Regions from separate parts of the Mesorhizobium sp. WSM4850 genome, predicted to be linked through region 1. Evidence: predicted binding sites of a transcription regulator. Region 1 holds the regulator's gene; each other region holds the start of a gene.
What was found. The regulator LexA, encoded in region 1, represses DNA repair genes until DNA is damaged. The targets are predictions, from matches to a motif close to TGTTCNNNNTGTGTTCNG.
Positions count from the first base shown of each region.

Region 2: the regulator LexA is predicted to act here: its motif matches at 4,014-4,031, upstream of AC0L2Z_RS17020 (DUF3072 domain-containing protein).
Region 3: the regulator LexA is predicted to act here: its motif matches at 2,107-2,124, upstream of AC0L2Z_RS14910 (helicase-related protein).
Region 4: the regulator LexA is predicted to act here: its motif matches at 3,402-3,419, upstream of uvrA (excinuclease ABC subunit UvrA).

Region 1 is NZ_JBVVPV010000032.1:67,099-75,005, forward strand. It holds gene AC0L2Z_RS24850 (SurA N-terminal domain-containing protein) at 1-101, shown strand, start outside; gene trpD (anthranilate phosphoribosyltransferase) at 98-1,108, shown strand; gene trpC (indole-3-glycerol phosphate synthase TrpC) at 1,113-1,964, shown strand; gene moaC (cyclic pyranopterin monophosphate synthase MoaC) at 2,031-2,528, shown strand; gene AC0L2Z_RS24870 (molybdopterin molybdotransferase MoeA) at 2,528-3,733, shown strand; gene lexA (transcriptional repressor LexA) at 3,838-4,575, shown strand; gene AC0L2Z_RS24880 (ComEC/Rec2 family competence protein) at 4,569-7,025, opposite strand; gene gltX (glutamate--tRNA ligase) at 7,127-7,907, shown strand, end outside.
Region 2 is NZ_JBVVPV010000016.1:6,562-14,468, forward strand. It holds gene AC0L2Z_RS17005 (adenylate/guanylate cyclase domain-containing protein) at 1-863, opposite strand, end outside; gene AC0L2Z_RS17010 (endonuclease/exonuclease/phosphatase family protein) at 1,204-2,004, opposite strand; gene AC0L2Z_RS17015 (phospholipase D-like domain-containing protein) at 2,158-3,618, opposite strand; gene AC0L2Z_RS17020 (DUF3072 domain-containing protein) at 3,761-3,979, opposite strand; gene AC0L2Z_RS17025 (ATP-dependent DNA ligase) at 4,102-4,752, opposite strand; partial or broken gene AC0L2Z_RS17030 (helix-turn-helix domain-containing protein) at 5,331-6,250, opposite strand; gene AC0L2Z_RS17035 (hypothetical protein) at 6,170-6,358, shown strand; gene AC0L2Z_RS17040 (hypothetical protein) at 6,690-6,992, shown strand; gene AC0L2Z_RS17045 (hypothetical protein) at 7,078-7,311, shown strand.
Region 3 is NZ_JBVVPV010000013.1:7,916-15,822, reverse strand. It holds gene AC0L2Z_RS14910 (helicase-related protein) at 1-1,931, opposite strand, end outside; gene phbB (acetoacetyl-CoA reductase) at 2,709-3,434, opposite strand; gene AC0L2Z_RS14900 (acetyl-CoA C-acetyltransferase) at 3,558-4,736, opposite strand; gene phaR (polyhydroxyalkanoate synthesis repressor PhaR) at 5,049-5,672, shown strand; gene AC0L2Z_RS14890 (hypothetical protein) at 5,766-6,212, opposite strand; gene AC0L2Z_RS14885 (TetR/AcrR family transcriptional regulator) at 6,313-7,002, shown strand; gene AC0L2Z_RS14880 (3-hydroxybutyrate dehydrogenase) at 7,192-7,907, shown strand, end outside.
Region 4 is NZ_JBVVPV010000007.1:73,290-81,196, forward strand. It holds gene AC0L2Z_RS10300 (OsmC family protein) at 1-137, opposite strand, end outside; gene AC0L2Z_RS10305 (single-stranded DNA-binding protein) at 271-786, opposite strand; gene AC0L2Z_RS10310 (ArsR/SmtB family transcription factor) at 1,024-1,338, shown strand; gene AC0L2Z_RS10315 (SRPBCC family protein) at 1,335-1,817, shown strand; gene AC0L2Z_RS10320 (ATP-dependent Clp protease proteolytic subunit) at 1,839-2,444, shown strand; gene AC0L2Z_RS10325 (hypothetical protein) at 2,474-2,674, opposite strand; gene uvrA (excinuclease ABC subunit UvrA) at 3,560-6,481, shown strand; gene AC0L2Z_RS10335 (DUF72 domain-containing protein) at 6,670-7,476, shown strand; gene AC0L2Z_RS10340 (hypothetical protein) at 7,508-7,684, opposite strand.

The DNA.
Region 1 (7,907 bases):
GCATGTCCGACGACCTTCTCGACCAGTTGGTGGCGCAGCTGCAGACGCAATATGACGTTCGCATCGACCAAACCGCCGTTGCCCAAGCCCTGACCAGATGAGCGCGCTCAAGACCCATATCGCCAAGGTCGCCGCTGGCAGCTCCCTTTCCTTCGAGGAAGCGCGCGATGCCTTCGACATCATCATGTCGGGCGACGCTACGCCCGGCCAGATCGGCGGCTTCCTGATGGCGCTGCGCGTGCGCGGCGAGACTGTGAGCGAGATTTCCGGCGCCGTCGCCACCATGCGCGCCAAGATGCTGCGCGTCGACGCGCCGGCTGGCGCCATCGACATCGTCGGCACCGGCGGCGACAATTCGCACAGCGTCAACATCTCGACCGCATCCGCGTTCGTCATCGCCGCCTGCGGCGTGCCGGTGGCCAAGCACGGCAATCGCGGACTGTCCTCGCAGACCGGCGCCGCCGACGTGCTGACCGCGCTTGGCGTCAAGCTCGACATCCCGCCGGAAACGATCGGCCGCTGCATCCACGACGCAGGCGTCGGCTTCATGTTCGCACCGGCGCATCATCCGGCGATGAAGCATGTCGGCCCGATCCGCGCCGAGCTCGGCACCCGCACAATCTTCAACCTGCTTGGCCCGCTCTCCAATCCGGCTGGTGTCGTCAGGCAGATGGTTGGCGTCTTCTTGCCGGAATGGATCATGCCGGTGGCCGAGACGTTGAAGGCACTGGGCGCCGACCACGCCTGGGTCGCCCATGGCGACGGCTATGACGAGATCACCACCACCGGCGAAACCCAAGTCGCCGAACTGGTCGGCGGCGAGATCCGCAGCTTTACGCTGACCCCGGAAGCGGTCGGGCTGAAGCGGCATACCAAGGACGAGTTGCGCGGCGGCGATGCCGCCTACAACGCCCAGGCGCTGCGCGACATGCTGGGCGGCGCTGCCGGCGCCTTTCGCGATACGGTGCTGATGAACGCCGGCGCCGGACTGGTGGTGGCGGGAAAGGCGACGACGCTTGCCGATGGCATGGCGACGGCGGCGCAAGCCATCGACAGCGGCCGGGCGCTAAAGGTGCTTGACCGGCTGGTCGAGATTTCGAACGGATAGCGCCGTGTCTGATATCCTGCGCAAGATCGAAGCCTACAAGCGCGACGAGATCGCGGCGGCGAAGGCACGGGTGCCGTTTGCCGAAATCAAGGCACGGGCGAGGGCTACCGATGCACCGCGCGGCTTTCTCTCGGCCCTTGAAGCCAAACGCAAATCCGGCAGTTTCGCGCTGATCGCCGAGATCAAGAAGGCGAGCCCGTCCAAGGGCCTGATCCGCGCCGATTTCGATCCGCCGGCGCTGGCCCAGGCCTATGCCAAAGGTGGGGCTGCCTGCCTGTCGGTGCTGACCGATGCGCCGTCTTTCCAAGGGGCGCCTGAATTCCTCACCGATGCGCGCAGCGCCGTGACATTGCCGGCTTTGCGCAAGGATTTTCTGTTCGAGCCCTATCAGGTGTTCGAGGCCCGTGCGTGGGGCGCGGACGCCATCCTGATCATCATGGCGAGCGTCGATGACGCCGTGGCCAGGGAACTCGAAACGACGGCTTTCGAGCTCGGCATGGACGCGCTGGTCGAGGTGCATGACGAGGCCGAGACGGAACGCGCGCTGAAACTGTCGTCGCGGCTGATCGGCATCAACAACCGCAATCTCCGGACATTCGAAACCAGCATCGAGACATCGGAGCGGCTCGCGGCGATGGTGCCGGCCGACCGGCTGCTGGTCAGCGAGAGCGGTATTTTCTCGCACCAGGACTGCCGCAGGCTGGAACGGAGCGACATTGGCACTTTCCTCGTCGGCGAGAGCCTGATGCGGCAACTGGACGTGGCCACTGCGACGCACCTGCTTTTGACGGGCAACGCGCCCGCCAATGCATCTGCCCGAAAATCGGAATCGATGTTCGGAGAGCATGATGCATAGATACAAAGCGTCAGAGTGTAGTTTGTGCGTCCAAACGGACGCACGTCGCTCCAGGGTGACCTGACGATGTCGGCCGCCCTCACCCATCTTGGCGCAGAAGGCGAAGCCAATATGGTCGATGTCGGCGACAAGGCGGAGACGACCCGCACGGCAATCGCCGAAGGTCTTGTCTCGATGCGGCCCGAAACGCTGAAAATGATTCTCGACGGCGATGCCAGGAAGGGCGACGTGCTGGGTACGGCGCGCATCGCCGGCATCATGGCGGCCAAGAGGACGCATGAGCTGATCCCGCTCTGCCATCCGCTGCTGTTGACCAAGATATCGGTAGACATCGAACCTGACGCGAAGCTGCCCGGCCTGAAGGTCACGGCGCTGGCCCGCGTCACCGGCAAGACCGGCGTCGAGATGGAAGCGCTGACCGCCGTCTCGGTCGCCTGCCTGACCATCTATGATATGGCCAAGGCGGTCGATCGCGGCATGGCCATCTCCGGCATCAGGCTGGTGGAAAAGACCGGCGGCAAATCCGGCGACTACAAGGCGGATGCCCAGGGGGCAGGCCAATAATGGCGCTGCTTGCGGTCGCCGAGGCGCTCGAGCACCTGCTTGCGGATGCTGCGCCCTTGCAGGCTGAAAGCGTCGCCCTGATGGATGCCGCCGACCGCGTGCTGGCGGAGCCGCTCATCGCGCTCCGCACCCAGCCGCCATTCAACGCGTCGGCCATGGACGGCTATGCCGTGCGGGCCGACGATGTCGCCTCCGTGCCCGCGAGACTTTCGGTGATCGGCATGGCGCCGGCCGGACGCGGCTTTGCCGGGACAGTCGGCCCGGCGCAGGCCGTGCGCATCTTCACCGGCGCGCCGCTTCCCGGAGGCGCCGACACCATCGTCATCCAGGAGAATGTCCGCGACCTCGGCGGCGGCATGGTCGAAGTGACCGCGCCGACGGTTGAAGGCCGCAACATCCGCCGCCTCGGGCTCGATTTCTCGCAGGGCGACATGCTGCTGGAGAAAGGCCGCCTGTTTGATCCGGCGGCATTGTCGCTGGCGGCGTCGGCCAACCACCAGCAGGTCCGCGTGGTGAAACGGCCGCTGGTCGCCATCATCGCCACCGGCGACGAATTGCTGCCGCCGGGCAGCGACCTTGGCCCCGGCCAGATCATCTCCTCCAATGCCTATGGCGTCGCCGCCGCGGCCCGCTCGGTCGGCGCCAGCGCCCTCGATCTCGGCATCGCCGCCGACCGCAAGGACGCGATCGCCGCGCTGGTGACAAAAGCCGTCGCCGCAGGCGCGGACGTCATCGTCACGCTGGGCGGCGCCTCGGTCGGCGACCATGACCTCGTCCATGACGTGCTGACCGGCGAAGGCATGGCGCTCGATTTCTGGAAAATCGCCATGCGGCCCGGCAAGCCACTGATGTTCGGGCGGCTGGGCGCCATCCGCTGCATCGGCCTGCCTGGCAATCCGGTGGCCAGCCTGGTCTGCACGCAGCTCTTTCTGAAGCCGCTGCTGGCGCGGCTCGGCGGCCGCGCCTTCCGCCAGGACATGCGTCAGGCGCGGCTCGGCGCCGCCATGCCGGCTAACGATCTCAGGCAGGACTATGTACGCGCGGTGGTGAAGGAAGAAGCTGGCACGCTTGAGGCAACGCCGTTCAGTATCCAGGATTCCTCGATGCTCAGAATGCTGGCCGACGCCAACGGACTGGTCGTGCGCGAGCCATTCGCTCCCGCAGCCGCAGCGGGCGCCGCCTGCAGCGTGCTGATGCTACGCTGAACAAAACGTCAACACATTCATTAAACTTTAAATGGTTGCGGAACACAACTGGAACAGATAGTGTTTGTTCTGGGTTTGTTTTTCTGATTCTGTTGGGGGTCGCGATGCTGACACGCAAACAACATGAACTGCTGATGTTCATCCACGAACGGCTGAAGGAAAGCGGCATTCCGCCCTCGTTCGACGAGATGAAGGAAGCGCTCGACCTCGCCTCCAAATCGGGGATCCACCGGCTGATCACGGCGCTGGAGGAACGCGGTTTCATTCGCCGCCTGCCCAACCGCGCCCGCGCGCTGGAGGTGCTGCGCCTGCCCGATTCGATCGCGCCGGGCCTCAATGCGGCGCGCAAATTCTCGCCGAGCGTCATTCAAGGCTCCCTTGGCCAGGGCGGCCTCGGACGCCAGATCAAGCCAGCGCCTTCGCGCATGCGTGCTGCCGGCAATGACGACGACGTCGTTGCCACCGTCTCCATACCGGTGATGGGCCGCATCGCTGCCGGTGTGCCGATCGACGCCATCCAGCACCAGACGCATTCGATCTCGGTGCCACCGGACATGATCACCGGCGGCACGCACTACGCGCTGGAGGTCAAGGGTGATTCGATGATCGAGGCCGGCATCTTCGACGGCGACACGGTCATCATCCGCAACGCCGACACCGCCCAGCCTGGCGAGATCATTGTCGCTCTGGTCGACGAGGAGGAAGCGACGCTGAAGCGATTTCGCCGCAAAGGTGCCTCTATCGCACTGGAAGCCGCCAATCCGGCCTACGAGACGCGCATCTTCGGGCCGGACCGGGTCAAGGTGCAGGGCAAGCTCGTCGGATTGATCCGGCGTTACTGAACGGCGGGCTTCCTGGGTTTCTCGGCCCTGCGGTATGGCGGCAGGCCCCTCGCCTCGCGCGAAAATCGCCGCTGCTCATGCCAGGGCCTATATGGCTGTCTGACGGCAAAACGGATTTCTGCGCGCGTTGTCGCCGATAGCGGATCGAAGAAGACGGCGGCACTGCCCATGCGAGCGAGCTGCCGTTTGGTGACGACGAGAACCAGCGGGTTGCGGCAGGGTTTGTAATAGGCTGTGGCATCGTCGATGACGATCAAATCCGCAAAGGCACAGGCCGGCCGCGCGGTTTTGCGGTTGTCGGCGAGCGCGATGAGCGCGCCGGACGGATGCCGGGCCAGGCACAGGCCGGCAGTGCAGGTGAAAGGCGCTCCCGGCGGCAGGTCGGCCGGATCGGCGATGTCGAACCGCACATCTCCTTTTTCGAATGTCTCCGGCTCGACGATCGTTGTTGAAACCAGCGCATGTTTCCAGTTGTCGGTGGTGAATTCGTTCGAACGCATCCGGTTGACGGCAAGTTCGCCGCCGCCGATCGGCAGCGCCACCAGATGCGCATCCTCCGAGATCAGCACGTCGGGGATGCGCGTCTCGGAAATCGTCAGCAGGCCGGCGAGCGCAAAGGGAAGTGCCGCAAGCCGCAGCCATGTCGTCGCCATCGTGGCGATGACTAAGGCGACCGTCACCAGCAGAACCGATTGCAACGAAATCAGGCCGACTGCATCGACGGGCGAACGCTCCGAGATCCATCCCGAAATTGCAATCATCGCCGTCAGGCCCTTGCCCATCATGTAGAGGAAAGGGCCGTCGAGGCCGAAAGGCATTGCCAAGGCGCTGAGGACCGCCAGGAACATGACGATCGTGACGATCGGCATGACGGCCAGATTGGCGAACAGGCTGAGCGGCGAGACGCGCTGGAAGTGCCAGATGGCGAAGAGCGCGGTGGCGCTGCCGGCAATGATGGAGGTCATTGCGATGGTGCCTGCCCCGGCGACGAGCTTGCGCGTGACGAAAGCGACCGGTGACCGTCGCTGTCGCGGCGCCTTGGCCTTGTCGGCACGATAGTCGGACCAACCGGCATAGGCGCCCACGAGAGCCGCAGTCGCGGCGAACGACATCTGGAAGCTTGCGCCGACCACCTCGTGCGGCGACACGACGATAACGGCGATGGCCGAAATCGCCAGGTTGCGCATGGTGAGTGCCGCCCGGTCGAACAGCACGGCGACAAGCATTACCGCCAGCATGATGAAGCTGCGTTCAGCCGCGACCACGATACCGGAAAAGATCAGATAGGCAGCGATGGAGACGAGTGCGGCAGCAGCCGCATATTTTTTGACCGGCCGGCGCGACGAAAAGTCGGGAAACAGCGCAAAGGCGCCGCGCAGCAATCCCATGACGGTGCCGGCGACAAGCGCCATATGCAGGCCGGAAATGGAGATGATGTGGTAGATGCCGGTGCGCCGCATCGATTCGTTTATCTCTTCGGGGATGCCGGCACGCACGCCGACGATCAGCGCAGCGGCAATCTCCCCCTCGGCACCACCGATGCTGTCCCTGATATGGTCGGCGATGGATTCGCGCGCCTTCTCGATCGACGAAGAAAGGCGTGCGGTTAACGGTGCATCTTCGGAGACGACGATCTTTGGACTGCCGAGGAAAAAGCCACTGGCACCGATACCGGCGAAATAGCTGTCAAAGGAAAAGTCAAAGCTGTCCGGTCTGACCGGGCCAGTCGGAGGCAGAAGCCTCACATAGCCGGTTGCCACCGAGCCTGCGGTCATCTCAGCGGGAATCTTGCGTGCCGACACCCTGACACGTTCGGGTGCATAACGCAGTGTCGGCCGGGCGGTCGACATCACATCGATGGTCAGCCTGATCCGGCCGTTCGCCATCTGGTCGAGCCTGACGACACGGCCGGTCAGCCGGGTCTGGATTTCCGAACCGAGCATCTTCGTTCCGGCGCGCCAGGTTTCAACCTTGGCGGCGAGCACACCAAGCGCGCACAGCAACGCTGCCATGAAGCACAGGTGCGTTTTGCGGCGTGAGCGCGTGACGGCCGCACACAATGCCGTAAGGACCACGACGGCGATGGGCTGGGCAAAGTCCGGTTCGACGGCAAGCGAAAAATAGACGATCACCCCGCATGCCAGGAAAACCGGCACCAGCAGGAAGGCGACGCCCCGGTCGAGTTCCAGGCCGGCTGCCGCGGCCACGCTGTTGCGGACACCGGATGGTGAAAGATGGCTGAGCTGTCGGCGAAAACGAATGACAGGGCCGGGTGCTGAAGCCGGTATCGGCGCCGGGCGATCCGGCGAAAGAGGTTGGATGCTCAGCGGCGACGCAGGCAGCGAAACGGGTAGCGACTCAGTGCGAGGAACGTCGGCAAACAGCGATCGTTCGCTGACGCTTGCGGTCGCGCCCTCGCTCTCGTCCACGCCGCGGCCTGGTCCAGCCATAGGGTTCGCCCCTTGCGCCCTTGACCTCCTATGCTACATGAACGCGCGACGCGCGAAAGTCCGCGCACCACATCCGTTTTCTGCGCTTGCCCAGGAGTTCCATGTCCGACAAGGTCGTCACCCGTTTTGCCCCTTCGCCCACCGGATTCCTGCATATTGGCGGGGCGCGCACGGCGCTGTTCAATTGGCTGTATGCGAAACACACTGGCGGCAAGATGCTGCTGCGCATCGAGGACACCGATCGCGAGCGTTCGACCGATGCGGCAACCGCTGCCATCCTCGATGGGCTCTCCTGGCTCGGCCTCACCTGGGACGGCGAACCGGTATCCCAGTTCGAGCGCGCGCCGCGCCACCGCGCGGTTGCCGAGGAGCTGGTGCGCCTCGGCAAAGCCTATTACTGCTATGCGACGCCGGCCGAGCTGGAGGCGATGCGCGAGAGTGCGCGGGCCAAGGGCTTGCCTCCCCGCTATGACGGCCGCTGGCGCGACCGCGACCCGTCAGAGGCACCGGTTGGCGCCAGGGGCGCGATCCGCATCAAGGCGCCGGCCGAAGGCGAGACGGTGGTACATGACCGCGTGCAGGGCGAAGTCCGCTTCCCCAACAAGGACCTCGACGATTTCATCATCCTGCGCTCGGACGGCAACCCGACCTATATGCATGCCGTCGTCGTCGACGACCACGACATGGGCATCACCCACATCATCCGCGGCGACGACCATCTGACCAATGCCGCCCGCCAAATGGTGATCTATCGAGCCTTGGGCTGGGAGGTGCCGTCAATGGCGCATATCCCGCTGATCCATGGCGCCGACGGCGCCAAGCTGTCGAAGCGGCACGGCGCCCTCGGCGTTGAAGCCTATCGCGCCATGGGCTATCTGCCCG
Region 2 (7,907 bases), on a different contig from region 1:
AACCCGCCGGTTCGCCACAATGAAGCGTACAGGGGTGCAAAAGCCTCTGCCTGCGACTGCTCGACAAATACCATCCAACCGGCCGCGGCAACGGGCGCGCCAGCGGTCACAACGCGTTCATTCTCGGCGTTGCGGCTTGCAATCGCAGTGCCGCCCGCGGCGGCGATCGCATCCCGCAATCCGCGCAGGGCCAAAGCTGCTTTCTCGTCGGCGCCTTGCATCACTTTGCTGATCGCGGGGTGAGCGATGAGGTGGCCGGTCTCGTCGACGACGAGTGCCTGGCCGCTGCGGCCTACGCGGACTTCGGAAACGATGAGCCAGATAGCCTTCAGACTGATTTCGGCGATGATCGTGTTTTCTAGGACTGTATCGTCGTAATTCGCCATCGCCATGGTTGCCGACGGTTCGGAACCCTGGCGGTAGGCGACCGGGCCATAGCAGACCTTCGCGGTCTTGGCGCCCACGACAGCGGGATCGCCCGAGCGGTCCGCCCCGCCTTCCGTCCTGTTTGAGCCAACGCGCGAGACGTGCAGCCGTTCTGCGCCGTCGCCGTCGACGAAACTGATGCTGAGAATTCCCGGGACCTGGTGCATCACACGCAGGAAAAGAAGCCGAAGCTGTTTCACGCTGGCATTGGCCGACACGTCCTCGGGGATCGTGGAGCCGAGCGGAATCTTGATGCCGTCAAGAAAGCTCTCAATTTTGTCGGCCGCCGATGTTGCCTCGGACCGCAGCAGGGCACTGAGGATCGCACGCTGGTCGACATAGCTGAACCACCAGTTGCTGATGCCACCGGCAGCCATCGGAAAAATGGCCGCCGCGAACAAGACTAGAAAATACTTCTGAAATAGCGATCGACGCATGGAAGCGGCTTTGAGATTGGAGAAAGGTCTCCCACATGATGCGACCCGACCATAAGTCGCGACAGCTCAGTCCCAGAAAGGTAACCTAAATTCTTGCGTCTGGGTATGGGCTGAGCCGTTCCCACTCATGGTCGAGTCTCGTGCCTTCCATGAGGCTTGGATGGACGTTTCCCTGATCGGGGAGAGTCGCGTATTCATCAGCCAAGTGGAGCACGCCCCCGAAGGCTCGCCAGGCCCAGCGACCTCCTCCGCAACCAAAGCCGCTGGGCCGCCCCGCTCCGTCAGTCCGGCTAGAGCTTCCCTTTGAACCGATCTCCATTCATGGGGCTCGGCAGCTACATCACAGGCGAACGAATCCTATAAGCGGCAGATGATCGGAGGCGACCCGCGAAAGCGGCGTGTCATGGGCTTCGACGGATGAGATCATTCCGTGTCGATTTGCCATGATCCGGTCGAGAGACAGCAGCGGCAGACTCGATGGAAAGGTGGGGACCGCCGGTGGCGCGGGACCGAAAGTCGTGTGCAGCGTATTCAGCGCGGAACGGTTTCCGAGTCGCCATTCGTTCAAATCGCCGAGCAGCAGTGTTGGTTTTTCGTCCGGTCTGTTCATGATTTCGAGCACGACACGGGCCTGTTCGGAGCGCGATCGGCGCAGCAAGCCGAGATGGGCTGCGATAATGCGCAGAGTTCGTTTCTCGTCCAGATCGATTTCGGCAACCAGGGCTCCGCGCGGCTCCAGCCCCGGGAGCTTTATCTGATGGACATTGCGAACGATGCCCCGTTTGAAAAGCAGAACGTTGCCGTGCCAGCCGTGTCCTTTGCCGTTTCCGGACACCGGCACCGGCACCAGGCCTGTTTCCAATTCGAGACGCAGCAGATCCAGAAGGCCGGCACGATCTCCAAAGCGATTGTCCGCTTCCTGCAACGCAATGACATCCGGACCGATTTCCCGGATGACGCGAGCGATTCGTTCGGGATCGAACTTTCTGTCGACGCCCACGCATTTGTGAACGTTGTAAGATGCGACCAGAGTCCCCGCAGGGCGTGTCCCTTCGGACGGCGCAGCCTTCGCCTTCTGCTTCTTTCTGTCGCGAATGGATTTGAGCACACTTGCAGGAAAGCTCTGTCCAGTTCTTTGCATGAGTCTGCTGCTCGTCCTCACTACCTTCAAGACTTAGCTTTGTCTCACTCAAACAGGATCTGCAATCGCTGCTTCCTGCCCTGACGAGATGCGGCGCTCGAAAGGAGCGATGGCTGCGTCGCCCGAATTGCCCCGGGCAGAACGAGAAAGCCTCTAAAGGTAGGGCGATCCCAGCCACAACACTCGGTCGAACAGGCGGACGATGAATGGCCGGGCTCTCAAGGTTTCGATCGTTACAGACGTGGCGGAGGCGATTGCCGATCCGATCCGCGCATCAATCTCCGCGGCAAATCCTGCATCAAGAACCTCTACATCAATCTCAAAATTCAGCCGCAGGGACCGGGCATCAAGATTGGAGGAACCTATATAAGCCCAAACTCCATCGACCGACAGCAGCTTCGAATGATCGAACGAGCCCTGCGTGCGCCATACGCGGCAATAGTGCTTCAGGACCTGATCGAATTGCGCCGTCATCGCCCGGTCTACAAGGAAAAGATTGTTCATCGCCGGTACCACGATGTCGATCTCGACACCTCGCCTGGCCGCGGTCGTCAGCGCGCTGATCAGTTCCCGATCCGGCAGGAAATAGGGCGACATGATGCGGATCGATTTGCGGGCGACGGAAAATGCCCCGATCAGCAAGTTGTGGTTCGTTTCGATGCTGGCATCCGGCCCGGATGCAACCGCCCGCGCCAGCATCGGTTGACCGGGAGCCCCGGGAAGCGTGGCCACTTGCCAGGTGTCGCCTTTCAGGAACTCGCCGCTCACGAAGCGCCAATCTTCGGCGGCAACCGAAAAAAGCTCGGCCACGACCGGCCCGGTGACCTGAAAATGCGTGTCCCTCGCGCTGGAGGAGCCGGCGAACTCGGCTGAGAATCCCTTTCGGATGTTCATCCCTCCGGTGAACGCAATCGTGCCATCGACGACCAGGATCTTCCGGTGCGTTCTGAGGTTGGCGTAGGGAAGACGCAGGCCCATGACAATGTTGCCGTTGAAGAGGTCTGCCGGGATTCCCGCCTCTCGCAGGCGCCCAAGAATGCTGGGGACGGAGTAACGCGCCCCGACGGCATCGATCAGCACGCGAACGCTGACACCCCGCTGGACGGCTCGCGCGAGAGATTCCACGAAAAGCCGCCCGACATCGTCATTGTCGAAGATGTAGGTCTCGAGAAGGACAGTGCGTTGAGCGCCGTCAATCGCTCGGCACATTGCGGCATAGGCCTCGTCACCTGTCTCCAATATCGCAATCGCGTTTCCCGAGGTCAGGGCACGCCGGGCCACCCTGTCGCCCAATGTCTTCAGGCCGGTGAAGCGTTGGCCGTACCGCTCGGCAATCAGTTCCTCGGCGGCAAAGTTGCGCTCATGTTTTGCGGAAGCCGCCTCGCTGGAAAGGGGCCGCATGGCGCTGATCGTGGCACGACGGATGCGGTTTATGCCGGCAACGGCGTAGATGATCGCGCCGAGGAATGGCGACAGGAACATCACGCCGACCCAACCCGTGGCGGCGCGGACGTCTTCCTTCGTCATTATGGCGTGGACGATGCCGATGGCCGCCATCACCACCGAAATGATCGCGAGGACCTGGGGCCAATGAGTCAATAAGGTCTGCAACATCGCCAGGACTATCCAGCGAGCGGTTGCAGAACGCAATGCAACTCATCCCCCGGGGTCAGACCACGGTAACAAACTGGACAGAGCCGCTGTCGGGTTCGATGGAACGGCCCCGTCGCCGGAGGCCAACAGCCACGAGCGGGCACTACAGGCCTAACTTCTCCCGGAGTGCATCGATGCGTTTAGAGGCTTCCGCCTTGCTGAGGCAGTCAGCATAGGCGTCAGGGTCGTCGGCCTGTTCGGCCAAAGTTTTCAAATAGGAGGCTTGTGCGGGGGTCATGGGATCATCTCCGCTGATCCAATCTTCCGGGTCCTTTTCGACATTTGCCGGTGCCTCGATTTTTGGGTTGTGCCGGTCACCCATGATCAATCTCCCTTGATGATCACCACAATGAGAATGATCATGATTTGTTCCGCCAGATTTGGTATGCGCGTCGCGTCCGCCCGCGTAGGCCTCAAATCGGTGAGGACGCCCGTGAGCAGCGATCAGGGCATTGGAGCCGTGCCTGGCTTATAAACGACCCCCAACTCGGGAGTCGGCTTCTTCAAATTTTTGGCCTTCAGCCACGTGCTCGACAGTCCGCTGCTGTAGCGGCTGTCGGCGCGCTTCGAGATAATTCCATTGAGCCCGATCTTCTCGACGGTGCGGAAGAGCGCCAGCGCGCTGCCCTCGAAATGCTCACTGTATTGGATCTTGCCGAGGCCAGGCTCAATCAGTTGCCACAGCGCCTGCTTGCGCTGCAGCAGCGGCAAGGAGCCTAGATCGTGGCCGTCGAGATGGAGGATATCGAACGCGACGAACACCAACCGGCTCGGCTCGTTCCAGATCGCCGCTTCCAGCGCAGGGCAATCGAAAGCGCTCTGCTCGCCGGGAACAATGACTTCGCCGTCGAGAATGGCAGTCCGGCATGGCAGATCGACGGCTAGTGCGATGGGCCAGTATTTCGTGGTCCAGTCGCGGCCGTTCTTGTTGTAAAGACGCACACCGCCATTATCGATGATGATCTGGGTTCGATAGCCGTCGAGATTGGCCTCGTGGACCCAGCCCTCACCTTCAGGCGGCCGCTCGACCTGAGTCGGGATCTGCGGCGGAAGAAACTCCAGCCGGCCGCCAACGACCTTGGCACGCTTACTCAATGACGCCACCTTTGACCGCGCAGCGGCGGCTATCGGCACAGGCAGCACGACATCTCCCCAACATGATGCCTGCCACCTGTGCCGAGCCCCCGCCAAGCCGCCGAGCCCCCGCCAAGCATTGCAAGCATCTACGCACGAAGCCGATCTGTCGTTAGCTTTGCATCCTAATACTTATCCCGGCGTACATATCTTGCTCGGCGAGGCGCTCTTGCACCGTTCCCGACCGGCTAATTGCTGTCCGGGATCGCCGCCAGCCTACGCAGCCCTTTGCTGGTGAGATAATCCGGGCTAGAGCGGTTCGTCATTTCAAGGAACCGCAGAACCGCTCTATCTCTTTGTTTCTTGACTTGGCAAACATACGACTCGCGGTCTCAACAAGCGTCTTATGCTGCGTAGTTGCAATGTATGCTCCGCTGTGATGGGCGGCGACATCGATTGAACAGTCGGTTAATAAAAGGGGATCGGCTATAATTGATGGCGCGGTGAACGCGACACGAAAATATTCTGGTTCATGAGGCGGCTGATCTTCCCCGCCCTGTTTTAAGCCCGCCCCACTTCAACCATTCCCGATCTTGTACTCAGCTTCCGAGCGCTTTGAGCCAATGTTCAAAGGAAGAGGCCTCCTCGTGTCCGGCATGCGAAACAGAGTGGGCGGGGCGCGGTAACACCACGGAGCTTCGGACTTCGCGGGGGCTGTAGCCGAATTCCTTGCTAAAAGCTCGGCTGAAATTAGCCGCTGAACTAAACCCGACGGCTTCGGCAATATTAACAATGCGCCGGCTGTCCGCCGGATTGCTAAGCGCAACATGGGCTGCCAGAAGTCGGCGACTTTGTATGTAGTGGAGAACACCACCGCTCGGTTCGAACAACTGATAAAGACGAGAGCGCGAGACGCCGAGCGCCCGGCACATTGAATCCGGCGTCAGATGAGCCGCATCCAGATTGTTGTGGACGTATCGACGGGCTCGCTCCATCAGCGCGACACTCACCAATTGTTCGGTGGCCGCGGCATGTTCTGCCGGGGGCGAGAGGCAGGCAATGATCATGCTGCGTGTTGCGTGCACGATGCGAGGCAGATCGTCAGCCGTGAGACTGCGCAATCTTGCTTCGATGTTCTTGAGGTAGTCGAGCAAAAGGTCGGCAAAGTTGCCGGACAGAATTGAATTATTCTTTGCGTCCAGAGTTGCCGCCGCATCGGCGAACAAATCACGCGGCAAATAGAGAAAGAGACTTTGGGATTCCGTTGCCCTCCCGCGAAACGGGTAGCCAAGCGATCTAATCTCTGGTTTTCCGCTACGCGGCGATCGACCTCCGTCCACGACCGGCCAGTATGCGGCAAAGCGATATACCAGTGATCGATCGAGCTGGACCGAAGCTTCCCAGCAGAACGCATATAACTATGTGCCGGTGCGCGCTGTTGAACGATCAGCATGCCGCCGAGGTTCCAAGCCGTGTGGTCGGCGGGAAAGCCATCGTCGAGCGATTTGTCATCCGGCAACTTGATCTCGACAAGCGGAGCCATATGCGCCTGCCAAGCGACGAATTGATCTTCTGGCGCCAGTTCGAGCGTCGAAAAGGGCAAAGGTTCGAGCGCCGGCGCAAGTGACGGGGCAGCCTCATTGTAAGGCTGAGCTTCGCGCGGCCAACGACGTCGATCGCGCTCAAGCGCCTGCCTCGCAAGCGCCTTGTCCTGCCTCTTAGCGTCCATCGCGTAGTGCCGTATCCGATTCCGGTATGCCCATCGCCACCGCAATCATGTGGTGTATCACAGCCATCTGGCAAGACCAGCTGAACGCGAGTCCACAGAGGGCTATCACACTGGGTTACAGCAAGAAATGCATTCCGAGATAAGTTTCTGGATGCGACGATAACGACACTCTTCAACGTGGTGCGTATAGAGTCTGGCACGGTGAAAGCGTAGTTGAGGAGGCAACGAAATGAACGCAAACCTCAAAACAGAAGCTCGTCGCAAGATAATTCTTGATGGATATTTTAATAACGAAGCTTTGAAAGATATTGCAGCCAAGGTCGGATGCTCACTGGCGAGTTTGAAAGTCACCGCCAGTAGACTCGGTTGCACACGAACTCCGAAAGAGGCGGCGGAATTTCGGCGAGGATTTCATGTCCCAGAGCAAAAATTGCGGGATTACCGCCAACTTATGATTGCTGGACAGTATAGAGCTCGCGAGTGCGCCCTGATTTTGGGACTATTGAAAGACCAATTATCGGTCAGCGAGTAAACTTATTCCAATCACGCCTCAGCGGTTCATCGACAAAAAAAGTCCGCCGCAAACACTGGCAACAGGCCCTGAAAGGTTCGCACAGATGCTGCGTCGGCGTTTCAATCGCACCTGCCTCAGCCCTCATGATCTGGCTATTTGCGAACGCGTGTTCGATCAGGTTTGCGCAGATGAACACATGGACTCTTCAAGCCGGGATGCCGAGGCCTTAGCGGTGGCGATTGTCGCAATCTTCCGAAACATTACTACCAAGGAGCGCGAACTGCTGGATGAATTGAGGTCTCTTCGTCTCTCAAAGGGCGCAGAGAAGGCGCACTAGCTGGGCGGCTTTCCCTGACGAATTGTTCTAGTCCCGCGTTGGCGATCGCATCTGCATTGCCCCATTGAGTCCCGCCAGAGTGTAGCCACAGCGCTTGCGAAGGAGATGGAAATGGGTTTAGCCCAAGACTTGTCTGATGTTGCGCTCACATTCGATTGTCCGGATTGCTCGCATCCGGCGGTAAGGAAGGGCTCTGCGCTAAGAACGATCGCGCACTTCAGATGCGACGGGTGCAACGCCAAGGTACGGATCACCTATCCGCAGAAGCTAGCGATCTTCGAAAAGTACAGGCTATTAGCCGCCCAAGGGGCATTGCGATAAGACGATCCGGAAACGCGTCGCCAATGGCGGTCACGTGGACCAGATGCAAGAGGTCGATGCCCTGGTGGGTCCCCGCTAAAGAAATAACGGCAGTAGCGCACGTTCCCGCAGCTGCACTCGGCTTTGACGAGCATGTTGTGCCGGGTCGCCTTGCCGAGCGTATCGATCGGATCATGCGCCATGGAGGATTCGCAGTTTCGAGTCCCGGCTACGTCAACCGATTTGCGACTTCTCCCAAATTTCTCGTGAAGCGCTGGGGGATAAGCGCACTGACC
Region 3 (7,907 bases), on a different contig from region 1:
TGGAAGGCGATGCCGCGGCCGATGCCGGTTATCTGCTCGGCGTTCTTGAGGTCGACCAGCGGCTTCAGCAGCGACTCGATCTGGAAATTGACGAAGCGCTCGGCGCGCGCCGCGACCTTGTCGCGGGCGGGACCGGTGAGCTGCTCGTCGGCCAGCAGCACCAGGCGTGGCTTCAACGGCTCGTCGCCTGCGACCAGCGTGCCGATCGGCGCGCCGATCCAGCGCAGCGTGCCGTCGGAGCCGAGCGCGATGTCGCCATTGGCCGAGGCGCCGAAGCGTTCGGCCCGCGCCTCGAATTCGGCTGCAAGCGCCTTCTGGGCTGCTGTGCGCACCGCCTTGGCGTCCTCGCCGCCGGCGCTCTGGTCGGCGGTGAAGCGGAACCCCTGCAACTCGCCGACATGGTGGCCTTCGACGAGGACGGTTCCGGTTGGGCTGATTTCGGCTTCAGGCATGGTATTTTCTCTAAGGCGCCGCATGAGGACGGAAGTCCTGCGGTCTACGAAGCGTTTCGTCAACCGCTCATGCAGCGCATCCGACAATCTGTCTTCGATTTCGCGCGTCTTTTCCTGCCAGTGTGCCTGATCGGCCAGCCAGCCGGGCCGGTTGGAAACGAAAGTCCAGGTGCGGATCTGGGCGATCCGGTGCGACAGCGTGTCGATATCGCCCTCGGTGGTGTCGGCGCGGCGCACCTGCTCGGCCATGTAATTCTCATCGACATGGCCATGCCTGGCAAGGTCCATGTAGATCGAGGCGATCAGGTCGGCATGCTGAGCCGGGGCGATCTTCCTGTAATCGGGAAGGGCGCAGGCTTCCCACAACAGCGCGACGCGCCTGGCGTCGGTGGCAAGCGCCCGGATGTCCTCGTCGCGGGACAGATGTTCGAGCGCCTGCGCATCGACCGCCGGCAGCGCGCGCGTCAGGCCTTCAACCGGCGCGTTGGTCTCGATCGAGCGCTTCAGCGCGTCGAGGTTGGCGAAATCGAAACGCGCGGTGCGCCATTGCAGCACCTTCACCGGGTCGAAATCATGCGCCTCGATCTTCTTGACCAGTTCCTCGTCCAGTGGATCGACCTGGCCGGTGACGCCAAAAGTTCCGTCGCGCAAGTGGCGGCCGGCGCGGCCGGCGATCTGGCCGAGCTCGGCCGCCGTCAGGTTGCGATACTGGTAGCCATCGAACTTGCGGTTCTGGGCGAAGGCGACGTGATCGAGATCGAGGTTGAGGCCCATGCCGATCGCATCGGTGGCAATCAGATAATCGACATCACCCGACTGGAACAGCTCCACCTGCGCGTTGCGGGTGCGCGGCGATAGCGCGCCGAGCACGACTGCCGCACCGCCCTGCTGGCGGCGGATCAGTTCGGCGATGGCATAGACCTCGTCGGCGGAGAAGGCGACGATCGCCGTACGTCGCGGCAGGCGGGTCAGCTTCTTGGAGCCGGCATAGGCGAGATGCGACAGCCGTGGCCGCGTCACCACCGACACCCCCTTCAGCAGACGCTGGAGGATGCCGTGCATGGTCGCTGCGCCGAGCAGCAGCGTCTCCTGGCGGCCGCGCAGATGCAGGATGCGGTCGGTGAAGATGTGGCCGCGCTCGAGATCGCCGGCCAGCTGGACCTCGTCCACGGCGACGAAGGCGGCGTCGGTCTCGCGCGGCATGGCTTCCACGGTGCAGACCGAATATCTGGCGCCGTCGGGCTGGATCTTCTCCTCACCGGTGATGAGCGCCACCTTGTGAGCGCCGACCTTCTCGCAGACGCGTGAATAGACCTCGCGGGCGAGCAGCCTGAGCGGCAGGCCGATAATGCCGCTTTCATGCGCCACCATGCGCTCGATGGCGAGATGGGTCTTGCCGGTGTTGGTCGGCCCGAGCACAGCGGTCACGTCGCGGCCTGACAGGATCAGTGGCTCAGTGTGTTTCGGCTGGATGTTCATCGACCTGGAAATTAAGGCTCTCTGCCTCGCGTTGTCGGGAGCGCGCCCCGTGGTGGCGCGGGTGACAGCCGACACATAGGGATTTTGGGCGTGAAGCGAAAGCAGAATATTCCGATGGCAGCTCGAAGCCTTCCGTCGGCGTCGAAATGCCGTTCCGCCGTTCCGATTTAACAGTTGGAACGAGTCTGGAACGAATCGGCTACGAATCGCTGACTCGCGCAGATTCAGGGTTTGTTCACGGCTACATCTGGATTTCTCGCCTGCGAGTCTCACCACATGCTGAATCGCCGAACTGGCCCGTTTCATGCAGGGCTGACGTCGCCGTTAACCTTTGCCGCTGAACGATCGACGCAGGTCGGCCGGCGTCATCCAACATTTTGAAATAATTAATCTTTCCTAACGCGCCTTAACCATTTGGGGATGTTTTTCAGCCTTTGTCGTTTAACTCTGCGCTCAAAGCCGGAACGAAACGGCGACGAATCGGCGCCGGAGCATGTTTCCCGGTTTGTTCACCCCCATATGTAGTATCGTGAACAGGTATTCCACCTGTTATCCACAGGGGGGGAACAGGGTTTTGCACAGGCCGCACGGCCGCCGTTAACCTTTGCGTGCCGCTTCGGCACAAATCGGCGTCACGCCCATCGGTCGGCGCAGTCGCTGACCAGGCTGCCAGCAATGCAAAACGGCCTGGTTCAAGCCTCTCCCATGGCATAGCGCTGCCGCAGCGGGCTGCAACAGTCCCCGGCAACAGGCCGACGCCTCAGGTGACATGACGCCTCAGGTGATATACTGGCCGCCATTGGCTGATATGGTCGAGCCGGTGATGAAACCGGCATCGTCGGAAGCCAGGAAGACGACGCAGCGTGCGATCTCTTCCGGCTCGCCGAGGCGGCCGACCGGGATCTGCGGGATGACGCGCTCATTGAGCACCTTCTCGTCCATCGCCCTGACCATCTCGGTGGCGATGTAGCCGGGGCAGATGACATTGACGGTGATGCCGACCCGCGCCCCTTCCTGGGCGAGCGCCTTGGTGAAGCCGATATCGCCGGCCTTCGACGCCGAATAATTGACCTGGCCGGTCTGGCCTTTCTGGCCATTGATCGAGGAGATGGTGATGACGCGGCCGAACTTGCGGTCGCGCATGCCGACCCACAGCGGGTGCGTCATGTTGAATGCGCCGGAAAGATTGGTGTCGACGACCTCTTTCCATTGCTCGCGCGTCATCTTGTGGAACATGGCGTCGCGGGTGATGCCGGCATTGTTGACCAGAACGGAAACCGGGCCGAGATCGGCCTCGACCTGCTTGATGCCGGCGGCGCAGGCATCGTAGTCGGCGACCGACCATTTGTAGACCGGAATGCCGGTCATCACGTTGAATTTCTGCGCCGCTTCGTCATTGCCGGCGTAGTTCGCGGCGACCTGATAGCCGGCGTTTTTCAGGCCGATCGAAATCGCGGCGCCAATACCGCGCGACCCACCGGTGACGAGTGCTACCTTTGTCATAATATCCTCCCTTTTTCTCGATCGGCGGGCGGCGAAAGGGGAACGCTCTAACGGCGGAGCCTGTTCGCCACCGACTGTTTCACGGCTTGCTCGCTCCGTCCTCACGGCGCTTTGCAGATGACTTCACAGCGCTTCCACGCACATGGCGACCCCCATGCCGCCGCCGATGCACAGCGTGGCGAGACCTTTCCTGGCACTTCTGCGGCGCATCTCGTAAACTAGCGTGTTGAAGATGCGGGCGCCGGAGGCGCCGATGGGGTGGCCGATGGCGATGGCGCCGCCATTGACATTGACGATCGACGGATCCCAGCCCATGTCCTTGTTGACGGCGCAGGCCTGGGCGGCGAAGGCTTCGTTGGCCTCGACCAGGTCGAGATCGCCGACCGACCAGCCGGCCTTGGCCAGCGCCTTGCGCGAGGCGGGAATGGGCCCGGTGCCCATGATCTGCGGATCGACACCCGCGGTCGCCCAGGACACGATGCGCGCCAGCGGCGTGATGCCGCGCTTTGCGGCTTCGGCTTCGGTCATCAGCAGCACGGCGGCGGCGCCGTCATTGATGCCGGAGGCATTGGCGGCGGTCACCGTGCCGTCCTTGTCGAAGGCCGGTCTCAGCTTGGTCATGGCCTCCATCGTGGCGCCGTGGCGGATATATTCGTCCTGGTCGACAATGGTGTCGCCCTTCTTGCCCTTGACGGTGAAGGCCACGATCTCGTCCTTGAATTTGCCGGCCTTCTGCGCGGCCTCTGCCTTGTTCTGGGAGGCCAATGCGAGCTGGTCCTGGTCCTCGCGGGTAATCTGGAACTGGCGAGCGACGTTTTCGGCCGTGTTGCCCATGTGGTAGCCATTGAAGGCATCCCACAGCCCATCCTTGATCATGATGTCGATCATCTTGTAGTCGCCCATCTTGACGCCGGCACGCAGGTGTTGAGCGTGCGGGGCCAGCGACATCGATTCCTGCCCGCCGGCGACGATCACCTTGGCATCGCCTGTCGCGATCTGCTGCATACCGAGAGCAATAGCGCGCAGACCTGAGCCGCAAACCTGGTTGAGGCCCCAGGCGGTGGTTTCCTTTGGCAGGCCGGCTTCGATAGATGCCTGGCGGGCGGGGTTCTGGCCCTGAGCCGCGGTCAGCACCTGGCCGAGGATGACCTCGTCGACTTCCGCCGGCTCGACACCGGCACGGGACAGCAACTCCTTGATGACGACGGCACCAAGCTCATGCGCCGGCGTGGCGGCGAAGGCGCCGTTGAAGGAACCGACGGGCGTGCGCGCCGCACTGGCGACAACGATGGCAGCGGACATGTTCTTCTCCACACTTCGAGGTATCGAGGTTTTGGTATCGCAGTTTGTATCGTCAGGGCTTTTCTTGCCCTTTCAATGATCCAAGTCAAACCGGAAATGGGCATACCGGCCATGCGCCGCAAGCAGGTTGCGCATCGTGGTGGATACAGCCGGCCCATTGCTGCGCAGCATTTTTAGCCCGCCGTGCAGCATTAATTGATGCCGCACTGCACAAACCGCTTGGAATTGTGACGCTTTTGCGCATATCCTTGAAAAGGCGCAATCGTTACCGGCAGCTTACCTCAAGTGCGCCGGTGTCCCGGGAGGATGCTGATGGCCGCGAAAGACGAACCGATTATCATCAAGAAATATGCCAATCGCCGCCTCTACAACACCGGCACCAGCACCTATGTGACGCTCGAGGACCTTGCCGAAATGGTCAAGAAGGGCGTGGAGTTCACCGTCCAGGACGCCAAGACCGGCGACGACATCACCCATCCGGTGCTGACCCAGATCATCTTTGAACTGGAGAACAAGGAAGGGCAGAACATGCTGCCGATTCCGTTCCTGCGCCAGTTGATCGCTTTTTACGGCGACCAGATGCAGATGATCGTGCCGAGCTTCCTCGAACAGTCGATGATCGCCTTCTCAAAGGAGCAGGAACGCTTCCGCGAGCAGATGAAGGGTGCGTTGGGCAAGTCGCCGCTGGACATGATGAAGATCACCACGCCGATCAAGGCGCTGGAAGAGCAGACGCGCCGCAATATGGAAATGTTCCAGAACGCCATGCGCCTGTTCACGCCATTCCCACCCGCTGGCCCACCCGCAGGCTCGAATGGCACTTCCGCAGCGCCGGCGGAGCCGGCCAGGAAAGAGACGTCGGAAAAGCCCGACGACCTTCAGGAACTGAAGGAACAGATCGCCGCCATGCAGCGCAAGCTCGACACGATGTCGTGATCGCCGGCCAGACCAAGCCCGGCCGAAATCTCTCATCAGCAGGCCGTATCAGAAATCTCCGCTCGAATGAGGCTGAGTGCCGCCCGACCCGCGCTATTTCGTTGTCACCGTCACCAGAGCCGTAACGGGTTTGCCGTCGACGAGAATGGGCTTGTGATGATCATCGGCAAGTAGGACGCCGATCACATGCTTGCCGGCGGCATCCGGGCAATGGCCGAAACGAGCCTTGACAAGATCGCCGCCAAAGTCGCTGTTCATGCTGTTGTACGGCTTGCCGGGGATGTTGCAGGTATCTCCGGCGGGATCGATCTTCATATGCAAATGGCCGCATTGGCTGACGCCGTCGCATTCACCTGCTGGCAGAAGCGTGAAGTTGCTGCTGACGACGACGCCTATCGCCTTCTCTGGGTCATTGCCGAGTTCGATGACCGAACCGGCCGCCGGCCAGACGATTTGCAGGGTTGGCCGATCTTCGGCCTGGGCAGACCCGAGCGACAGTAAACAGAAAGCAAGGGCAGTCGTTGCGATGATGCGAAGCATGGTAACCTCCATTGATTTTGTAATCACTGATTACATATGAAACGCCTGGACGCAAGAAAATAATCAGTGATTACATATCGGCGTCGTGCTATTGGCAGGCATGACCAGCCCCACGGATTCCGGCGAAGCCGCCAACCCCAAGCGCTATCATCACGGAAATCTGGTCGAGGCCTTGATCGCTGCCACCGTAGAGATCATCGAAGAGCGCGGAGCAGAGCATGTCTCGGTGCGCGAGGCGGCAAAACGTGCCGGCGTTTCGCCCGGCGCGCCATTCCGGCATTTCCGCTCGAAATCAGCACTGCTGACCGCCGTCGCCGAACAGGCGATGAACCGGCTGGCCGAGGCCGTTGCCGATGCACAGTCCAAAGTCGGCAGCGCAGATCCCATTGTGGCCTTCGAAGCGATCGGGCAAGGCTATCTGGAGTGGGCGATCAACAATCCCACGCATTTCCAGATCATCAGTTCTCGGACGCTGATCGATTTCGACGCGTCGGACAGTCTTCGTGATCAGAATGAAGCCGTTCGCCGGAAAATGATCGCCCTGCTGACCCAAGCGCAACAACGAGGTCGGCTTGCCCCGGACACCGACTTCGATCATCTGGTGCTTGCCGCCCGCGCATTTGTCTACGGCCTGGCACGCATGGCGATTGATGGTCATTTCCCGGAGTGGCATCCGTCCGAGCCGCCATCGCTCGCTGTACGGAAAGCTCTGCGTCTTTTCATCAGCCAGATGACAAATCCCGAAACGCAATCTCACGAGCGCCCTGAAGTGGCTTCCGGGGATCGCTGACAAAACTGTCTTCGCACTGCAAAACCTGTCTTCGCATTGGTGTCAGGCGCACAGCTTCGAGTGAGGGTGTCCTCTTTCATGACAAAAATTTCATGTCATCGCCACTGAGTGCCGCTGTTTTTGCGCCACACGAGACATATATGCTGCACTGCAATATGGTCCGTTGGCGCCGTAATGAAGGATTTCGCCTTGCCCAGCAGAAAAACCGCCATCGTCACCGGTTCCACCTCGGGCATCGGCCTGGCAATCGCCCATGCGCTCGCGGCCGATGGCTGCAACATTGTCGTCAATTCCTTTTCAGACACGGCCGACGACCAGGCCGTCACCGATGCGATCGCCAAGCATCACGGCGTGAAGACTGTCTACATCAAGGCAGATATGTCGAAGCCGGCCGAATGCCGGGCGCTGGTCGCAAAGGCAGCCGAGAGCTTCGGCTCGGTCGACATCCTGGTCAACAATGCCGGCATCCAGCATGTCGCGCCGGTGGAAGAATTTCCCGTCGAGAAGTGGGACGCCATCATCGCCATCAATTTGTCGTCGGCCTTTCACACCATCGCCGCCGCCATCCCGCTGATGAGAGAAGCCGGCGGCGGCAGGATCGTCAACATCGCCTCGGCCCATGGGCTGGTCGCCTCGCCGTTCAAATCGGCCTATGTCGCGGCCAAGCACGGCATCATGGGACTGACCAAGACGGTCGCTTTGGAACTGGCGCGCGACAAGATCACCTGCAACGCCATCTGTCCCGGCTATGTGCTGACGCCGCTGGTCGAGGCGCAGATCCCCGACCAGATGAAGGCGAACAAGATGGACCGCGACACGGTGGTCCGCGAGGTCATGCTCGACAGACAGCCGACCAAGGAATTCGTCACGGTCGAGCAAGTTGCCGCTGCCGCGGTGTTCCTGTG
Region 4 (7,907 bases), on a different contig from region 1:
AGCAGCACCAGTTCCATCGGGCTCGGCCCCGGCGTCTTGCCGTCCGGTCCGAACGCGGTTCCCAGCACCATCTTGTGACCGCTGCCGGACTCGCCGACGAAAGTGCGCTCCTCGACCCATTTGACCCGTGCTTTCACCTGATACGTCCTTTCACCGCACACCGCTCAAAACGCACAACGTCCCGAAAATCCAAGATAGATTTTCGGGACGCCCATGCGTGGCCTCAAATAGCTGGCTGTCAACTCGCGCAGAGCCGCTCGCTCCAAGCGATCAGAACGGAATTTCGTCGTCGAGTTCGCGCGACGAACCGCCGCCACCCTTGTTGCCGCCGCCGCCGCGATTGAGACTCTCGCCCGGGCCGGACTGGCCGAAATCGGAACCGCGGCTGCTGTCGCCACCGGCATAGCTGCCGACCTGACCGCCCTCGCCCTGCCCGCGTGCGTCGAGCATCTGCAGTTCCCCACGGAATTTCTGCAGCACGATTTCGGTCGTGTAGCGGTCATTGCCGGTCTGGTCCTGCCATTTGCGCGTCTGCAACTGGCCCTCGACATAAACCTTCGCACCCTTCTTCAGATACTGCTCGGCGACCTTGGCGAGCTGCTCGTTGAAGATCACGACATTGTGCCACTCGGTCTTTTCCTTGCGCTCGCCGGAAGTCTTGTCGCGCCAGCTTTCCGACGTGGCGACGCGGATATTGACGACCGGCTCACCCGAATTCAAACGGCGGATTTCCGGGTCCGCCCCGAGATTGCCCACCAGAATGACCTTGTTGACGCTACCCGCCATGATACTTCTCCGCGCTCATCCGAAACAATTTTTTCTCGCTCTCACCTTATAGACTGCGGACATTCCCCGCCTGCCGTGGCTGGCTTTTCCCACAAGGTTTTTGTTCTCTTTTCGTTCTATAACCATCAATCCGTTTTGTCAAGGAATGTCAGCAATCGATGGGTTCCGCCGTACCGTTCCATATGGGCGCGAAAAGACTGCTTGCCAAATCAATAAGCGTAGACTTATGCTTCCGGCATGATCGAAGCCGAGATTTTTCGAGCGCTTGCCGACCCGACGCGCCGCGCCGTCTATGAACGGCTCGCCGCCGGCGAGATGACGGTATCGGAACTGCGCAGCGGCCTGAGCGTGTCGCAACCGGCCGTGTCGCAGCATCTCGCAGTGCTGCGCGGCGCCGGCCTGGTAGCCGAGCGGCGAGCCGGCCGCAACGCCTATTATCGCGCCGATCCGCAAGGGCTTGACCCACTGCTCGGCTGGATCGAGCGCTACCGTGCGTTCTGGCCCGAGCGTATCGAACGGCTCAAGGCGGTTTTGAAGGATATGGACCAATGACGGCAAAACAGCATTCAGACATGACGGCAGATTCTATCGAGTTCGAGTGCGAGCTTCCAGAGCCGCCGGAAAAAGTGTGGCGGGCGCTCACTGTGCCGGACCTGCTCGCGGCCTGGATGATGCCGAACGACATCAAGCCGGAGATCGGCGGCCGCTTTGCCTTTGCCAGGCCGGATGCACCGATCGAGTGCGAAATCCTCGACGCCGAGCCCGAACGCCTGCTGCGTTACTCCTGGCGGGAGCGGCCGGCGCCTGGCAATACAGCGCATCCGCTCACCAGCCCGCTGGACAGTATCGTCACCTTCACGCTCGACCGCACTGTGTCGGGCGGCACCCATCTGCGCATCGTCCACGACGGATTTGCACGAGTAGCCACACCTGCCGTTGCCGGCGCCGGTTGCAGGCTTTCGTTCGACGCACACAACCCGAGACAGACCATAGCCGCAAACACGCCTCGCCTCTCCCTGCGCGCGGCCTGAGCGGCACAACGGAGAAAAGCGATGAGCGGTTTTGCCAATCTGGTGCCGATGGTGATCGAGCAGTCGAGCCGCGGCGAACGCGCCTTCGACATTTTTTCGCGGCTGCTGCGCGAGCGCATCGTCTTCATCAACGGTCCGATCGACGACAATGTGTCGGCGCTGGTCTGTGCCCAGCTCCTGTCGCTGGAATCCGACAATCCCGATAAGGAGATTTCCCTCTACATCAATTCGCCGGGCGGCGTGGTGACCAGCGGTTTCGCCATCTACGACACGATGCAGTATATAAGCAGTCCGGTATCCACCGTCTGCATGGGCTTTGCCGCCTCGATGGCCTCGTTCCTGCTGATGGCCGGCACACCGGGGCGACGCATCGCGCTGCCCAACGCCAGCATCCTGCTGCACCAGCCGTCAGGCGGTTTCCAGGGCCAGGCCTCCGACATCCAGCGCCACGCCGAAGGCATCCTCAGGACCAAGCGGCGCATGACCGAGCTTTACGCGCACCACTGTGGTCGCACGTTCGAAGAAGTCGAACGCACGCTCGACCGCGATCATTTCATGACCGCCGCGGAGGCAAAGACATGGGGCCTTGTCGACCATGTTTTTGACACGCGTAAGAGAGCGGCGTGAAAGGGTAGCCGGCTCATAAGCAACGTCGGTCAGCCGTTCGGCCGGTTGATCGCCACCGGTCTGGCTTCGGCCAGAGTGCGGCGATACAGTCCGCCGATGTCTGAGATCTCACGCATTTGCTTGAATCGGCTGATTATCGGTATCGCCGTCGCGGCGATGACCTCCGGCGCGGCGTTCGCCGAAGACAGTTCACCGCCTTCGCAGAACGGCACGCTGCCCGGTGTGACCAACGACTATCGCATCGCCAAGCCGGCTGCCGAACCGCCAGTTCAAGATCGGCGATACCGATGTCAGGATTTCCGGCAGCATAACCTTCGATGTCGGCGCGGGCTCGATGAAGGCCCCCGGTGATAGGACACCTCCATCGGCCTTCATCGCTGCCACAATCTCAAGGCGCTCGTGCGCCTGCGGCTCTGAAACGAACAGCCCCGCCGCTGCTTCCGCAAACGGTCGGGGCTTTTTTTGGATCTGAAATCCAAACTCGCCGGGAGTACACTGCCGGCTTTTGATTTCGGATGCTTCGCGGCATTCAGCCGACGATCCGACTAGTAGTCTCTGATTTTAATGGGATCGGCAGGTCACGGTTTGTCGGGCGGCGCAAAACGCCTAGCCTTGGCACTTATGCCTGCCGCGGCTCCAGCGACACGTGGAGCCTCAAGGAACTGTCCGGTGGAGTCATTCCTCTGCTCTCCTTTTCTGTCCATTGCGACTGGTGTCGTCCGAAGCGCATATCGCAAAGCCTGCGGCGTCTCGCAGGCCGCCTTGGGGCGGCGAGGCCATCGAAAGACGGTCGGCTTCGGTGACGTTCGGAGTCTGCCCCCCTGAGCCCGAGACGTCAACAGTTGGATAGCCGATTTACCAAAAACGTGATCGCTTGTGTGGCGAATCCGAAATTTGCATCCGTTTTGAGCAGCGCGACGTCGGCTGTGGATTACATGAACGCATTTGTCAGGAGCGTGTTCGGCCTTTGTTCTTTCCGCTTGCTCGCCCGCGCGAAAGACGGTTAAAGGCTTGGTCGAGAGTTCTCTCGAAACGGTGGCGAAATTACCTACATAGGGGATGGCCGGGACAACCCGCCATCCCACGAGATTCCAGATCTGAGGCGGCGACCGGCGATGGCCGACCATAAATATCTTTCCATTCGCGGGGCGCGCGAACACAATCTGAAGAATGTCGATCTCGACCTGCCGCGTGACAGCCTGATCGTCATGACCGGGCTGTCGGGGTCAGGCAAGTCGTCGCTCGCCTTCGACACCATCTATGCCGAGGGCCAGCGCCGCTACGTCGAGAGCCTGTCGGCCTATGCGCGGCAGTTCCTCGAAATGATGCAGAAGCCTGATGTCGACCAGATCGACGGCTTGTCGCCGGCCATCTCCATCGAGCAGAAGACCACGTCGAAGAACCCGCGCTCGACGGTTGGCACCGTCACCGAGATCTACGACTATATGCGGCTGCTGTTCGCGCGCGTCGGCATCCCCTATTCGCCGGCCACCGGCCTGCCGATCGAGAGCCAGACGGTGTCGCAGATGGTCGACCGCGTGCTGGCGGTCGAGGAAGGCACGCGTCTGTTCATCCTGGCGCCGATGGTGCGAGGCCGCAAAGGCGAATACCGCAAGGAACTGCTGGAGCTGCAGAAAAAGGGTTTTCAGCGCGTCAAGGTCGACGGTGTCTTTTACGAAATCGCCGACGTGCCGGCGCTGGACAAGAAGTACAAGCATGACCTCGACGTCGTCGTCGACCGCATCGTCGTGCGCGGCGATCTGGCGACGCGGCTTGCCGATTCCATCGAGACCGCGCTGAAGCTCGCCGACGGGCTGGCAGTGGCCGAATTCGCCGACCGGCCGCTCGACGCCAGCCAGACCGGCGAGGATTCGGTCAACAAATCGAAGAATGAGACGCATGAGCGCATCCTGTTCTCCGAAAAATTCGCCTGCCCGGTGTCAGGCTTCACCATTCCCGAGATCGAGCCCAGGCTGTTTTCCTTCAACAACCCGTTCGGCGCCTGCCCGACCTGCGACGGCCTCGGCAGCCAGCGCGCCATCGACGCCAGCCTGATCGTGCCCGACGACAATCTGTCGCTGCGCGCCGGCGCCGTCAGCCCATGGGCGAAATCGACCTCACCCTATTACGTGCAGACGCTCGAGGCGCTGGGCAAGGCTTATGGCTTCAAACTAGGGGACAAGTTCCGGGACCTGACCGAAGAGGCAAAGCGAGCCATCCTGCACGGCACCGGCGAGCGCGAGGTCACTTTCCAGTATGATGACGGGCTGCGCTCCTACCAGACGACAAAGACCTTCGAAGGCGTGATCCCCAATCTCGAACGGCGGTGGAAGGAAACCGAATCTGCCTGGATGCGCGAGGAGATCGAGCGCTTCATGTCGGCCACACCTTGCCCGGCCTGCCGCGGCTACCGGCTGAAGCCGGAAGCGCTGGCGGTGAAGATTGCCGGCAAGCACATCGGCGAGGTCACCGAGCTGTCGATCCGCAAGGCCGACCAATGGTTCACCGAGCTGCCCGCCGCACTCAGCGACAAGCAGAACGAGATCGCGGTGCGCGTGCTCAAGGAAATCCGCGAGCGGCTGCGCTTCCTCAACGATGTCGGGCTCGACTACCTGACGCTGTCGCGCAATTCCGGCACGCTGTCGGGCGGCGAGAGCCAGCGCATTCGGCTGGCCTCGCAGATCGGCTCCGGCCTCACCGGCGTGCTCTATGTGCTGGACGAGCCGTCGATCGGCCTGCACCAGCGCGACAATGCGCGCCTGCTCGACACGCTGAAGCATTTGCGCGACATCGGCAACACGGTGATCGTCGTCGAGCATGACGAAGACGCCATCCTGCATGCCGATTATGTCGTCGATATCGGCCCGGCCGCCGGCATCCACGGCGGCCACATCATCGCGCAGGGAACGCCGCAGCAGATCATGGCCAGCCCCGCCTCGATCACCGGCAAATATTTGTCCGGCGAGCTCGAAGTGGCAACGCCGGCGGTGCGGCGCGAGGCCAAGAAGAACCGGCGCCTGAAGATCGTCGGCGCGCGCGGCAACAATCTGAAGAACGTTACCGCCGAAATCCCGCTCGGCACCTTCACCGCCGTCACCGGCGTCTCCGGCGGCGGCAAGTCGACCTTCCTGATCGAGACCTTGTTCAAGGCGGCGTCGCGCCGCATCATGGGCTCGCGCGAGCACCCGGCCGAGCACGACCGCATCGAGGGCCTCGAATTCCTCGACAAGGTCATTGATATCGACCAGTCGCCGATCGGACGGACGCCGCGCTCCAATCCCGCCACCTATACCGGCGCCTTCACGCCGATCCGCGACTGGTTCGCCGGCCTGCCGGAGTCCAAGGCGCGCGGCTATCAGCCAGGCCGCTTCTCGTTCAACGTCAAGGGCGGTCGCTGCGAAGCCTGCCAGGGCGACGGCGTCATCAAGATCGAGATGCACTTTTTGCCCGACGTCTATGTCACCTGCGACGTATGTCACGGCAAGCGCTACAACAGAGAGACGCTCGACGTTCTGTTCAAGGGCAAGTCGATTGCCGACGTGCTCGACATGACGGTCGAGGAAGGCGTCGATTTCTTCGCCGCCGTGCCCGGCGTGCGCGACAAGCTGGAGACGCTGAAGCAGGTCGGCCTCGGCTACATCCATGTCGGCCAGCAGGCGACGACTTTGTCGGGCGGCGAGGCGCAGCGCATCAAGCTGGCCAAGGAACTGTCGCGCAAGGCGACCGGCAAGACGCTCTACATCCTCGACGAGCCGACCACCGGCCTGCATTTCCACGATGTCGCCAAGCTCTTAGAAGTGCTGCACGAGCTGGTCGATCAGGGCAACACGGTGGTCGTCATCGAGCACAATCTCGAGGTGATAAAAACCGCGGACTGGGTGCTCGACCTCGGTCCCGAGGGCGGCGACGGCGGCGGCGAGTTGGTGGCCTCAGGCACGCCGGAGGATATCGTCCGCGAAAAACGCAGCTACACCGGCCAGTTCCTCAGGGAACTTTTGGAGCGGCGCCCCGGAGGCAAGCGCGAAGCGGCGGAGTGAGCGAAGACTGGCTGGCGTTTGGAAAATCCTCAAATAAGGATCAGAAGAGCGCTTGCCGGTGATCTTGATGCTGTCGTCCGGCTGACGCAAGCCGCCTATGCACCCTACGCCCAATCCGCATTTCGACATGGCTAAAGCTGTCGAAACGCTCGCTACGGCCTGATCCATTTCAACCCGGGAGGACGACTGTGACTCAATCTGGAACAATCCGCGCCGGCATGGGCGGCTGGACCTTCGAGCCCTGGGACAAGTCTTTCTACCCCGACAAGTTGTCCAAGGCGAAGCAACTGCACTACGCGACCCGGCAGGTGCCGAGTATCGAGGTCAACGGCACCTTTTATTCGAGCTTCAAGGAGCCGACCTTCGTCAAATGGGCAAACGAGGCGCCGGACGGTTTTGTCTATTCGCTGAAAGGCAACCGTTTCGTCACCAACCGCCGCGTGCTCGGTGAGGCCGGCGAGTCGATGACGCGTTTCCTGGGATCGGGCGTCGCCGCGCTCGGCGACAAGCTCGGGCCGATCCTGTGGCAGTTCGCGCCAACCAAAAAATTCGACCCGGACGATTTCGAGGCTTTCCTCAAGCTGTTGCCTGAAAAGCAGGACGGCGTTGCGCTGCGCCATGCGGTCGAGGTGCGCAACGACAGCTTCGTCGTGCCGGAATTCGCCGCCCTGGCGCGCCAATACAAGGTCGCGATCGTCTACGCCGACCACACCAAATATCCAGCGATCGCCGACGTCACCGGCGATTTCATTTATGCCCGGCTGCAGACCGGCAGCGACGACAATCCCGACTGCTACACGCCAACTGCGCTCGACGAATGGGCGGCCCGGGCGAAGAGCTGGGCGCAGGGCAAGGCGCCGGCCGACCTGCCGCGCGCCGATCCCTCAACCGAAGCACCGGTCAAACCGCGTGATGTGTTCGTCTACTTCATTACCGAAGGCAAGGCCCGCGCGCCGTTCGGCGCCATGGCGCTGATGAAGCGCGTCACAGGCTGACGTTGACGGCACAGCGCATCCACCCCTTCGGTCATGCCGCCACCACGACTTCGTTGTAGGCATCGAGATCGACGAAGAACACCTTGGTGAGCTCCGCGATCAGTTGGTCGTGGTCGTATCCTTGCGATTTCAAAATATCGATGGCGGTCATGATGTCGAAGCGCTCGGTAAGCCGTCGTTTCTGGTAGTCCTCGACGTAACGTTCCATCGGCTGCCCTGGCCCAAGTGCCCCAAATGCGTTTGAACAACGATCAGATCGCAGGAGGAGGCTGCTTGCACGAAACGTGCCGGCTGAGCCTGCGCCTGATCTGTCGACGTGACTGATACGGAAAGCGGCCGACTCAACAAGGCCAAGTATAGCCTAGCACGCAATCTTCAGCGCGCCAGAGTTGCACACGGTGTCGTTGAAGAAAAACTGAGCAGATCTCGCG